4 regions of the Paenibacillus shunpengii genome follow, and region 1 is predicted to be linked to each of the others. Evidence: riboswitches for the same ligand, from Rfam matches in the RefSeq annotation. Region 1 holds a riboswitch; each other region holds the start of a gene.
The links. Region 1 has a riboswitch for thiamine pyrophosphate ahead of ACFSVM_RS14885 (ABC transporter substrate-binding protein). Riboswitches for the same ligand answer to the same signal wherever they lie in the genome.
Positions count from the first base shown of each region.

Region 1 (3,108 bases):
TGACGCCACGTGGAGCATCAATGAGCTCATGGAGCTCTCCAAGTTCCATATGGTCCTTGATCGGGAACAGAGGATCACTGACCTCTCCGACCTGTCTTACAATGACATTATCCTTATCGCTCTGTCCTCTAGGCGTGTCAGGAGATACCATATTCGGGACGAGCAGCCGCAGCGCATTATAACGTTCCGTCACTTCGGCTAGCCTTGCTTCTGCTTTTTCAATCTGCCCATTCAACTGCCGCACTTCTTCACGGGCCGCTGCTGCCTCCTCCCGATTCCCCTCTCTCATCAGCTGTCCTATTCTCTCCGAATCCATATTTCGCTGTTGCCGGAGCTTCTCCACTTCCGTAATCAGCTCTCGACGTACATCATCACATGTCAGCAGCTCGTCTATAGATACGTCTATCTTCTTCCAATCCGCTGCTTCCTGAACCTGTACAGCATGGTCCCTTATCCATTTCATATCCAGCATTGTCGTCACCCCTAAGTTAATTTGGTCAAGCTAAAAAAACATAGAGCGCCCTCATCCGTTGGGACGAGGAGCGCTCTATGCTCGCGGTGCCACCCAATTTATTGAAGCAGACCTCATGCGGTCAGCATTAGGTTCCACTTCAATCACTTTGGTTCCGCGATAACGGGCGGTGCCGATTAACTTAGGGGAAGGCTAGTGCCTTCCCTTGGCGAGAATACCTCCGAGTTGGATGCTCTTCACAGGCATTTTTTCACGTTTTCAATTAAAGGTATTATAATTTAGACATTTCCATATGACAATGATTTTATTCTTGATTATGCTGTACTTTCCAGCCAAGGAGGGCTATAATTAGCTTCTGAAATGTCCTAAACTTCATATTCAACCTCAAGGGGTGCTGGGTTAGCCGGCTGAGATAGTATCCGTGAAAGCGTGTTAGATACGTACCCTTTAAACCTGATCTGGGTAATGCCAGCGTAGGAATGGAGAGAATTCGAGTGTGCTGTTCTATTTTACTGACAGCCCTTAGCCCTTACGTCTGCATGCGTCCCTTATCCGGGACGCTTTTTTTATTATGGTCGCAAGAATGCCATTGCACTCTATCCGATCTCCCTTATCAGTATGGCTGTCAAGGAAGCCTCAATTGAAATTATAGGAGTTATTATGGAAATTTCGTCAAGAATAGGGGTAATTGAAAAGGAGAGAGAAACGTGTACAAAAAATTAGGAATGTTGTTACTGGCGGTACTCATGATGATCATCACTGCCTGCGGCAATAGCGGCACATCGAATGAGGAATCTGGTGCAGACGCGGAGGAGCCGGCAGCGAGCGATAGCCTCCGCGACATCAAGGTCGTCCTGGACTGGACGCCAAATACGAATCATACCGGCTTATATGCTGCAGTAAGTCAAGGCTTCTACGAGGAAGAAGGTCTGAATGTCGAGATTATTCAGCCCGGCCAGGCCGGTGCAGATACGATGGTCGCTTCCGGAGAGGTGCCTTTTGGCGTAAGCTATCAGGAAGGGGTCACCCAAGCACGGACACAAGGCGTGCCGATCGTATCCATTGCTGCTGTCATTCAGCATAATACTTCCGGCTTTGCAGCTCCTGCTGACCGTAATATTGAATCTCCGAAGGACTTCGAGGGTAAAACCTATGGAGGATGGGGCAACCCAATTGACTCAGCGGTTCTTGATACAATTATGGGTCTCGAAGGTGCGGATGTAAGCAAAGTGAACAATATAAACATGGGGGATGCAGATTTCTTCACCGCAACGAAGCGAGACATCGATTTTGCCTGGATCTTCTACGCCTGGACGGGTATTGAAGCCGAGCTTCGCGGGGAACCGATCGATATGTTCTACGTTAAAGACTATTCCGAGAAGCTGGATTACTATACACCTGTACTTATTACGAATGAGGCAACCATTGACGAGGATCCGGAGCTGGTCAAAGCCTTCATGCGCGCAACGACCAAAGGCTATGAATATACGATTGATCATCCGGAGGAAGCCGCGGCGATACTCAGCGAGGCCGTGCCTGACCTCGATAAAGAGCTTGTGCTTGAGAGTCAGAAATGGCTCAGTCCGAAATATCAGGATGATGCCGCTCGCTGGGGCGAGCAAAAAGCAGAGGTATGGCAGAACTATTCCGACTGGATGGTTGAGCACGAGCTGCTGGACCAGCCACTGGATGTCGAGAAAGCTTTTACGAATGAATTTCTGCCACAACAATAATTACTGAAGAAAGCGTTGGTGACCCATATGGCTCAAACATTGCTAAGTATTCAAGTCATTCCGAAGACACCGAATGGAGAAGATTCGATCCCTTATGTAGACCGTGCCATTGAAGTGATACAGCAATCCGGGGTGAAATATCAGGTCCATCCCCTTGAAACGACGCTGGAGGGCGAGCTTCCTGAGCTGCTCCAAATTGTGCAGAGAGTTCATGAGGTACTCGTTGAGGCTGGCAGCCCGAGCATTATTTCACAAATCAAGATTGCCCATTACCCAAGCGGAATCAGCATGGAAGGACTAACGGAGAAGTATCCATCATGAAGCGTGTTGTAAGAAGTGTGCTGCCGCCTGTCGCGGCGGTCATTCTCTTTTTGGCGGTATGGCAAATAGCCGTGCCGCTTTTTCACATTGAGAAGTGGATTCTGCCAAGTCCTGTTGATATTACCCGTGAAGCAGCTGCACAGGCTGCAAGTCTTACTGAACATACTTGGGCGACTGTACAGCTCACCCTGCTCGGCTTCGGCATTGGTGCTGCCATTGGTCTTCTGACAGCCATGGTGCTGCATCTGGTTCCATTTATGAAAACGGCCCTGTATCCATTGCTCATTCTTAGCCAGAATATACCTACGATTGCACTCGCACCGCTTCTGATGATCTGGTTCGGATTCGGTCTGCTGCCCAAGATCATCGTTATTACACTGGTCTGCTTCTTTCCGATCGCAGTATCTGCTATGGACGGACTGATGCAAACGGACCGCGCGATGCTGAGCTACATGAGAATGGCCGGGGCCAGCAAGGGGCAAATCTTCCGCAAGCTGGAGGTGCCTCACGCGCTCCCGTCCATCTTCTCAGGTCTCAAGATCGCAGCCACCTACAGCGTCATGGGTGCAGTCATCGCCGAAT
Region 1 is NZ_JBHUMJ010000003.1:102,076-105,183, reverse strand. It holds gene serS (serine--tRNA ligase) at 1-472, opposite strand, end outside; TPP riboswitch at 850-969, shown strand; gene ACFSVM_RS14885 (ABC transporter substrate-binding protein) at 1,198-2,205, shown strand; gene ACFSVM_RS14880 (thiamine-binding protein) at 2,233-2,526, shown strand; gene ACFSVM_RS14875 (ABC transporter permease) at 2,523-3,108, shown strand, end outside.

Region 2 (3,108 bases), on a different contig from region 1:
TTTGTGGTCTGAGTCCTGCCCAGCAACGAGCATAAGCAGCGTGTTCAAGCTGCGGAATCCATTTGCTTCCCTTCTGGAGCAGTTGAAGTATTCCTTTTACTGATACCGTCTTATCGTTATGAAAAGGGAGGCTCGTCGCCCCAATCCATATCTCCCCTCCTGGCTTAGGTACAAGATAAACATCATGTGTATAAATGGTATAATCCAATCTGATCTCAGGTGAGTAAACGGCTACAATTTCACCTTTGACAGCTACTGTAGGAAGATCGATCCCCAGGCTGGACAGCCCCCCTCTGATACCCAGTCCGAGTCCTGATGCGATAATGATGTTGTCACAAGCGTAGCTTCCTGTTGATGTTTCGACACCACAAACGTTTCCATTCCGAATATTAAGTGAAACCACGGGCTGTTGCTCCAGATAACGTGCACCTTTGACCCTAGCTCCATCAATCAGAGCTCTATTCAATTGGGCAGGCAGCAGCTGAAGCTGATCAGGATAATAATAAGCGCCTTCTGCTTGGTCACAGATCGCGGGAATCTCCCTTCTAAGCTTGAGTGGATTCCAGTACTCTTGATAATCCGTTTTCATGGATTCCATAGAATCATTCATAAACGGTGAGACAAAACCAGCACTATTCAATGCGACATCGATAGGAGTTAGAGCGGATAAATCATCAATTAAAGGTTTGATTAGCTTAAGACTGCGTTCAGCCAAATTTTTTAGCGCAGGAACTGCGAATGATTCTAAATGCGGCGCCAGCATACCTGCAGCAGCTCCTGAAGCTCCCGATGCCATCCCCTCTCCCTCCAACAGCAGAACATCCTTACCATCCCTTGCCAAGAAATAAGCAATGGCTGAACCGATAATCCCTCCGCCAACCACGATAAACTCTGACCTGCGAGCGGTATCCACGTTTTGCTCGTAATCTTGCATATCCGTCTTCCTCCTTACTTGATCGGTCCATAACGACAAAGTGCTTGATGATATTCTTGCACTGCACCAAGCGGATCTGCTGCATTCATCACTCCGGATATCACAGCGATACCTGATGCTCCTGCATTAACGAGTTCATCAATATCTGTCGGCTTAATTCCTCCTATCGCAATAACCGGAATATGCACCTCCATACAAACCCGCTGTAATGAGACGACTCCTCTCGGAGCAGCACCCGGCTTACTAGAGGAAGGATAAATATGACCGTACAATAAAAAATCAGCTCCCAGGTGCTCAGCCTGCTTTGCCTCCTGGAGGGAATGGACAGATACGCCAATACGTGTCTTTGTGATCCCACGTCTTGTCATAGAGCTCTTGAGAGACTCGATCTGATAAAGCTCCTTCATCCCGATTTGGAGAATGGCTGGCTCATACTCGTATACCAGATCCTCTTGACGATTAAGCCCTATCTTACTCACTGGAATGTGATGAAGGATCAGGGTATTTATGAACTGTTCGATTTCCTTCACGTTGCTGATTTTATCCCGGATATGTACAGCCGTCGTATAAGGCCATAGGGTAGAGAATATGGGAATCCAGTCAGATGGGGATGAGGAGGGAGAGATCACATGTAGTTCTAGTTCAAATTCGGGCTTCAATATGATAGATCACCTCCTTATTGAGAAAACAAGCCTGTGGGTAAATCCCCGCATGTCCCGCAAGCCATCGCGGCAACAAAAAAACCACTTCCTAATGGAAGTGGTTAAGTTTACATTGATAAAATGCAACAAAGACTGATACATGAAATCTACAGAGCGTATCACTATCGATGAATCATGAAGCCTGCGCTCTAGCATCCTATCAGTTCCCACTTCCCTACGCTGGTATAACCCAGATCAGGTACAAAGAGTCCGGAATCGATTCATTCCATCTCAGCCGCTCACGTGCAGCCCCCCTAGTGAAATTACTATACAGTTGTAGAATTACGTTGAATATGTTAACACATAAGCAAGGATTTGGAAAGTCTTAACTTGACTAGGATTTTAAACTTTAGTTGACCATTCTTCTACATTCCAGGTCTTGGTTACCCAATCCTCATAAAAATCCGGTTCGTGGGAAACGAGCAATACCGTGCCTTTGAATTCTTTGAGTGCACGCTTCAGCTCTTCCTTGGCTACCACATCCAAGTGATTGGTCGGCTCATCGAATAGAATCCAATTCGTCTCGCGCATCATGAGCTTACATAGACGTACCTTGGCCTGTTCTCCCCCGCTCAGCATGTTCAGCGGTCTTGTAATATGTTCATTCTTAAGACCACAGCGCGCAAGATGCGCACGTACTTCATGCTGATTCAAATGAGAGAATTCATTCCATACATCATCAATTGGTGTAATTTTGCCAGGACGTACTTCTTGTTCGAAATAAGCCGGGAATAGGAAATCCCCCAGATAAGTCTTCCCGCTCAGCGCAGGAATTTTTCCGAGAATTGTCTTGAGAAGCGTGGATTTACCAACGCCGTTACATCCGACAATGGCAATCTTATCTCCCCGCTCAATCGTCATGGTCATTTTGGGAAGCAGTGGATAGTCATACCCAATCTCAAAATCGATGCCTTCAAATACGGTCTTGCCGCTTGCGCGGGCATCCTTGAAACCAAACACCGGCTTGGCCGCTTCTTCAGGACGATCAATGCGTTCAATACGATCCAGCTGCTTCTCACGGCTCTTCGCCCGTCCTGAGGTTGAATATCGAGCCTTATTTCGCTGAATAAAATCCTCTTGCTTCTTAATAAATTCCTGTTGCTTCTCGTAAGCATCAATATGCTGATTCTTGTTGATATCAGCCATCTCAAGGAACTTGTTATAGTTCGCCGAATAACGGGTCAGCTTCGCAAATTCAAGATGATAAATGACATTCACGACCTGATTCATAAACTCTGTATCATGTGAGATCAGCATGAAGGCATATGGATAGTCCTTCAAATAACGAGTCAGCCATTCAATATGCTCAACATCCAAATAGTTCGTAGGCTCGTCCAGGAGAAGAACGTTAGGCTTCTCAAGAAGCAGCTTGGCTAGTAGCACCTTCGTCCGCTGTCCACCGCTAAGGGCTGATACGTCACGGTCAAGTCCTATCGCATTCAGACCAAGCCCATTCGCCATCTCTTCTACTTT
Region 2 is NZ_JBHUMJ010000002.1:2,890,442-2,893,549, forward strand. It holds gene thiO (glycine oxidase ThiO) at 1-934, opposite strand, end outside; gene ACFSVM_RS13465 (thiamine phosphate synthase) at 949-1,593, opposite strand; TPP riboswitch at 1,791-1,901, opposite strand; gene ACFSVM_RS13470 (ABC-F family ATP-binding cassette domain-containing protein) at 1,978-3,108, opposite strand, start outside.
Region 2: linked by a shared signal. The riboswitch ahead of ACFSVM_RS13465 (thiamine phosphate synthase) and the one ahead of ACFSVM_RS14885 (ABC transporter substrate-binding protein) in region 1 are both predicted to bind thiamine pyrophosphate.

Region 3 (3,108 bases), on a different contig from region 1:
TGTACGGCAGCAGGTCAACCATCTCAAGCGCTTCATCCATTCGGCTGCGGATCCTCTCTTGTGGACATTCCACATTTTCCAAGCAGAAGGCAACCTCTTCTTCCACTGTCAGCATACAGAACTGGCTGTCGACATCTTGAAAGACAATCCCTACAGCTTGCGCATGCAATGCTGCACTCTGCTCTACCATCGGCCTGCCCCATATCCTGACGTTTCCCGTGACCAGACTCTCGATCTCTTGCGGATAAATTCCGTTCAGACACAGCGCGAGCGAGCTCTTACCGCTCCCGCTAGGTCCCAGGAGCAGCAGCATCTCACCTGGAATCAAGTCGAATGTGATCCTATTTAATACAAGCGGAGCTTCTTCCTCATACTGAAGAGTCAAATCTCTCACTTCAATGGCAGCAGAAGATTTAAATGTCTCATCAGCCGGCTGATCTTTATGTGTTTGGAGTACCATTATGCTTTGTGTGACCGGGCTGCTGCTCTGGCAACCGGGAAGCTCCGCAGCACACCCGTACGAACCAGCGCATCTGCAATCCATTTTCCGAGCAGACCGGCCAGAATTGCTCCGCTGATGATCCGAACCACCAGCATTGCGATTACAAATTCGGGTGATAATGCAGCAAAGCCGGATCGGGAGTAGCCCCAGGCAAAGCTGAACACGGCCGCCCCTATTCCTGATAGCATCAAGACGGACAGCGAATACTTACGATAACGAACCGCTGCAAAGACCATTTCTGCTCCAAGACCTTGAATCATCGCCGATACGATAAGAATGGGACCCGTCGTGTTTCCAATCAGTACTTCAATAATGCCTGCAATGGTTTCGGACAGAAAGGCCGCCCCTGGCTTGCGAATAATGTACGCAGCAATAATCGAGACAATGAACCAGATTCCGAAGATCACCTCATAACCCATCGGTCCCATGACACCGGTGAGCAGGTTTCCAATCTGTAAGAACACGAGATAAATGACGGCAAAAACAACGGACAATGAGCTTAATACGATAATGTCACGCAGCTTCCAGGCTCCCATACGTTATTCCGCCTCCCCTTGCTTCTTATTAGAAGGACTGTTGCAGGACAGCGTTACGGTCATTACGACATGGGACACCGATTCCTGCGTCACTTCAAAGGACTGCTCCAGTGTCTTAAAAATGGTATGTACATCCCCTTCTAAGCGTGTAGCGTAATGAATACCTCCGCCGTAGCTGCCATCCTTCTTCGCAATATCAACGACGTTCGCAATCTTCTTCATGTATTCCGGCTCTCCGAGAGCATATAAGGCATATTCCGCTGCTCCTTCGATACGGATGGAGGAGATCATATCTTCATTCATCCGAACGGCATCTTCTGACATGTACACATCACCCGCCGAATCACCCGGACAGCCAATAGAGAAGGTGCCGCTGAACACTACGTGCTCGCCTGTCTTGGCTGCATGCAGATAAATCGCCTTCATAACATCAAAAACATGCTCAAGCCTGCCGCGTACGCAGGTACTTACATCACCGGTCTCTGTCCATACCTTGGAGGTATCCGCCTCTTGGATTGCACCCAGAATAATATCAACAAATCGATCACTCATCGGATACAGTGAAAAACGACAGCCCACAATCCGACTTGTTCCACATACTTCTGTACTCATTTCTCCATCTCCTCAAGTTTGAATTGTTGAAACAACACAAAAAAGAGCTGCACCCCTAAGTGAGTGCAGCTCAATAAAATGTGATGCCCAGAATATGGTTTCGTCTGAACTGAAGCTTATGTCCAGATCAGATGCCGGTTCCGGGCCTATATCATTTCATATCCCCGCACTTCCCCACGCTAGTATGATCTAGATCGGGTGTAAAGGGTTAACCGCCATCGTTCATATCATCGACGTATTGGTCTCTCAGCCAGTTAAGGCACCCCTAGTGCTGTATTTCGATTATGCTGTTCCAATCGTAACCCATTATACTGCTTTCTCCTGTTTTGTAAAGACTCGATTGTCTACACAAATTGTTAAACATGAATTATGATATTTACAACAAAGGAGGGCTCCACATGCTGGGTATTATTAACTTCGAAGTATTTCTGATCTCGTCCATCCTGCTCAATATTACGCCAGGGCCTGATACGATGTATGTTCTTGGCAGAAGTGTGGCTCAGGGGAAGCGGGCGGGCATTGTTTCGGCGCTTGGCATTACCGCGGGGGGCGTTGTGCATACACTGCTTGCTGCGTTCGGTTTATCCGTGATCTTGATGAGCTCTGCTGTTCTGTTCAATGTCATCAAGGTTATAGGTGCAATTTATCTAGCGTATCTCGGCATTCGAATGCTGATCGACAAGGCATCGCCTAAGGCTAAGTCTCATGGTGGACCTGCAGATATGCCTTCCGAGTTATCGAATTCCAAAATATTTACGCAAGGCCTCTTCACGAATGTAACCAATCCTAAAGTCGCCATGTTTTTTCTCGCATTTATGCCGCAATTTATTGCCCCGGGCAGCGATGCTTCGCCACTGCCTTTTGTAGTGCTTGGTCTTACATATTGCTTGACCGGAGGAATCTGGAGCATCCTGATCGCCGCCTTCTCGTCCACAGCAACGGGTAAACTGAGAAATAACGTCAAGATGAAGACGATCCTTAACAAAGCTACAGGGTTCATATTTATTGCAATGAGTATTACGCTGCTCAGAACCAAAGCTGTAGAGTAGCAGATAACAGCCTATCTTCTACCCTTCGGGTTGCAATAAGCCGTATCATACAGTAAACTGTCAGGATACAATGTAGCTTGAAAGGAAGGCTGATACCATGGAGATCCCTTCATTAAATAGAATCAATGAGCTGAGTCGTAAACAGAAGAAGGAAGGCCTTACACCGGAGGAAATCACCGAACAGAAGGCACTTCGTGAGGAATATTTGAAGGCCATCCGCGGACAGGTATTGTCCACCATATCCGGACTGACCATTGTAGATCCGAATGGAGACGACGTTACACCAGAGAAGCTCAAGCTCGAGCAGCAACAGGATAAATCCAAGCTGAACTAAAGTAAAAAAGGATAGAATCGAGTACCCGTTCAACAGCGGGTATGTGCCGATTCTATCCTTTTCTTTTATGCAGGA
Region 3 is NZ_JBHUMJ010000002.1:367,390-370,497, reverse strand. It holds gene ACFSVM_RS01605 (energy-coupling factor transporter ATPase) at 1-460, opposite strand, end outside; gene ACFSVM_RS01600 (ECF transporter S component) at 460-1,038, opposite strand; gene ACFSVM_RS01595 (YkoF family thiamine/hydroxymethylpyrimidine-binding protein) at 1,042-1,650, opposite strand; TPP riboswitch at 1,805-1,927, opposite strand; gene ACFSVM_RS01590 (LysE family translocator) at 2,049-2,699, shown strand; gene ACFSVM_RS01585 (DUF896 domain-containing protein) at 2,797-3,033, shown strand.
Region 3: linked by a shared signal. The riboswitch ahead of ACFSVM_RS01595 (YkoF family thiamine/hydroxymethylpyrimidine-binding protein) and the one ahead of ACFSVM_RS14885 (ABC transporter substrate-binding protein) in region 1 are both predicted to bind thiamine pyrophosphate.

Region 4 (3,108 bases), 310 kb from region 1:
GCTTCTTGATTCACTACTGGAGTATTCATAAATGTGATTCCCTCCTTGGCTTCTGGCTCTCACATTTATATTAACCAACTGGAGAATCTGCAATCTACGAAACGGGATCTCACATTATTTTCCTCAATCATAGGGAGATCATTCATTCATCTATTCTGACCCCGATATTCTTCTGCCTTCTCCTGCATACCTGCATGGATCGCTTCCTTCTCACTAACTCCCTTAACGGATGCCATATTTCGAATATCCTGAGTGATGCGCATGCTGCAGAATTTCGGACCGCACATCGAACAAAAATGCGCCGTCTTCGCCCCTTCTGCAGGAAGAGTCTCATCATGATAGGATAAGGCACGCTCCGGATCAAGGGACAGATTGAACTGATCCTTCCAGCGGAACTCAAATCTCGCTTTGGAGAGGGCATCATCTCTTCTGTGCGCTCTAGGATGACCCTTGGCCAGATCGGCAGCATGGGCAGCGATCTTATAGGCAATGACCCCTTCCCTTACATCATTCTTATCCGGCAGTCCCAAATGCTCCTTCGGCGTAACGTAGCACAGCATAGAGGTGCCAAACCAGCCGATCATCGCTGCCCCGATCGCAGATGTAATGTGATCATATCCCGGAGCAATATCTGTTGTAAGTGGACCCAGCGTGTAAAATGGAGCTTCCTGACAAATCTCCATCTGCAGATCGACGTTCTCTTTGATCTTATGCATGGGTACATGTCCGGGACCTTCAATCATCACCTGCACATCATGCTTCCAGGCGATCTTCGTCAGCTCCCCGAGCGTCGCCAGCTCTGCCATCTGGGCTTCATCGTTCGCATCATAGATGCTGCCGGGTCTTAGTCCATCTCCAAGTGAAAAAGCAACATCATATCGGCTCATAATCTCACAAATCTCTTCAAAATGAGTGTACAAAAAGTTCTCCTGATGATGTGCCAGACACCAAGCTGCCATGATGGAACCGCCCCGTGACACAATTCCAGTCATCCGCTCTGCTGTCATTGGAATATATCTTAGAAGAACGCCTGCATGAATCGTAAAATAATCAACACCCTGCTCCGCCTGCTCGATCAGCGTATCTCGGTATATTTCCCAGGAGAGCTTCTCTGCCTCCCCGTTCACCTTCTCCAACGCTTGATAGAGTGGAACTGTCCCAATGGGTACAGGAGAATTGCGGATAATCCATTCTCTAGTCGTATGAATATGGCGGCCCGTCGAGAGGTCCATGACTGTATCCGCTCCCCAGTGCACAGCCCAGCTCATCTTCTCTACCTCCTCCTCAATCGAAGAGGAAACAGCAGAGTTTCCGATATTCGCATTGATCTTAACATGGAATCGGCTTCCGATCAGCATCGGCTCACTTTCCGGATGATTAATATTTGCAGGCAGGATTGCCCTTCCTCTTGCAATCTCACTCCTTACAAGCTCCGGATCAAGCCCCTCGCGGATCGCTGCAAACTCCATTTCAGGCGTCACGATCCCTTTTCTGGCATAATGCATCTGAGTTACACATCGCCCTGACTTGGCTCTGAGCGGCTGTCTTCTGACGCCCGGGAACACCTCTACCTCCTGCTGGGCACTTCTGTCCGATCGAATCCCATTATCCTCTGGCCGTATTTCTCTTCCTTCATAAAACTCAACATCTTCACGCTCAAGGATCCAATTCTGACGCAAGAGTGGAAGGCCTTGACGAATATCAACTTCAGTATTCATGTCACCCATGGGTCCACTCGTATCGTAAACCCGAAATGGCTCATTCTGCTCTACTCCTTGGGGTGTGCTGGTGGGATGGAGCTCAATTTCACGTTCGGGTACGGCAATGTCCGGCCTTGATCCTTGGATATATACCCTCTTGCTGGCGGGGAATGGCTGTAGCCTTCCAGATTCGATCTTTAATTGTTCTCCTCTTATAGCCGATGTCTCTGTGTTCAATCCTTTGTTCGAATGATTCATATGTGCTTCCTCCTTTGTCGAGTTGGGTAGCCCTCTCCTGAGCTGCGTTTGAAAGACAGAAGCTTCACAAACGATAGCCAGTTATATAGAAGCTGCGGCAACAAAAAAAGAGCCCATTCCCACAGGGGAATCAGCTCTAATCCAAATAAGATCTTGGTGTACAGGCTAATAGATCTGCATAGACCACTAACAGAGCCATCACCGCATACAACGGATCCTATCCACATTATATCGCCAATTACTTCCCTACGCTGGTATGATCCAGATCAGGTCCAAAGAGTCCGGCACCTTGCAGTGCCATCTCAGCCCGGCATTTCGGGCTCCCCTAGTAAATTGTTATTGTTGTTTAAAAGAAATGGATTGACCTCATCCTTCGTCTGCATCAAGGTCCATACAAGATTATCTCATTCAGAGCATATTTTCAACCTTTATTTTCCATCCAATCCGAGAGAATTACCTCAGCATGAAACCCATTTGTGCCGCCGTCTCCATAACAATAGGCGCATATTCCCGAAGTGTCTCTTCCGACAGCCTGCTGACGGGTCCGGATAATGACAGTGCCGCTGCCACCTTACCCTTGCGATCAAAGATCGGCGCTGATACCGCTGCTGCTCCAGGCTCTCTCTCTTCATAGCTCGTTGCATATCCCAATTCTCGGATCTCTTGCAGCTGACTCATATAAATATCTTGATCAACGGACAAGGGGATATCAAAATTGCGTATCAGCTGCTCCTGCTCTTCTCTTGCTGCAAACGCAACCAACACTTTGCTTGATGCACCAACGGACAAGGGCAGCCTTACACCAACAGGTGCTACCCTTCGGATCGCTTGATTGCTCTGTACGGCCTGAACGCGTATCCGCTCATTGCCGTCCTTCAAATACAAGCTAACGGTCTCTCCCAAGCGATCACGAAGGCGCTCCATCGCAGGCAGCAGTAGAATCGCCGGGTCATCACTCTGGGACATATGTGCCGCAAGCTCCCATATGCGAATACCAAGCCTATACTTCTCCGTTGAAGGATTGCGCACAACAAACCCCCTGTCCTCCAGTGTTGTCATTAAACGATGAACGGTACTTTTATGTAAACCGATCTTACCCGAAATTTCTGTAAGACCCAGATCTGATTGCTCTGTAAAGCATAACAAAATA
Region 4 is NZ_JBHUMJ010000003.1:413,384-416,491, reverse strand. It holds gene ACFSVM_RS16220 (pyridoxamine 5'-phosphate oxidase family protein) at 1-29, opposite strand, end outside; gene thiC (phosphomethylpyrimidine synthase ThiC) at 147-1,958, opposite strand; TPP riboswitch at 2,185-2,295, opposite strand; gene ACFSVM_RS16210 (IclR family transcriptional regulator) at 2,412-3,108, opposite strand, start outside.
Region 4: linked by a shared signal. The riboswitch ahead of thiC (phosphomethylpyrimidine synthase ThiC) and the one ahead of ACFSVM_RS14885 (ABC transporter substrate-binding protein) in region 1 are both predicted to bind thiamine pyrophosphate.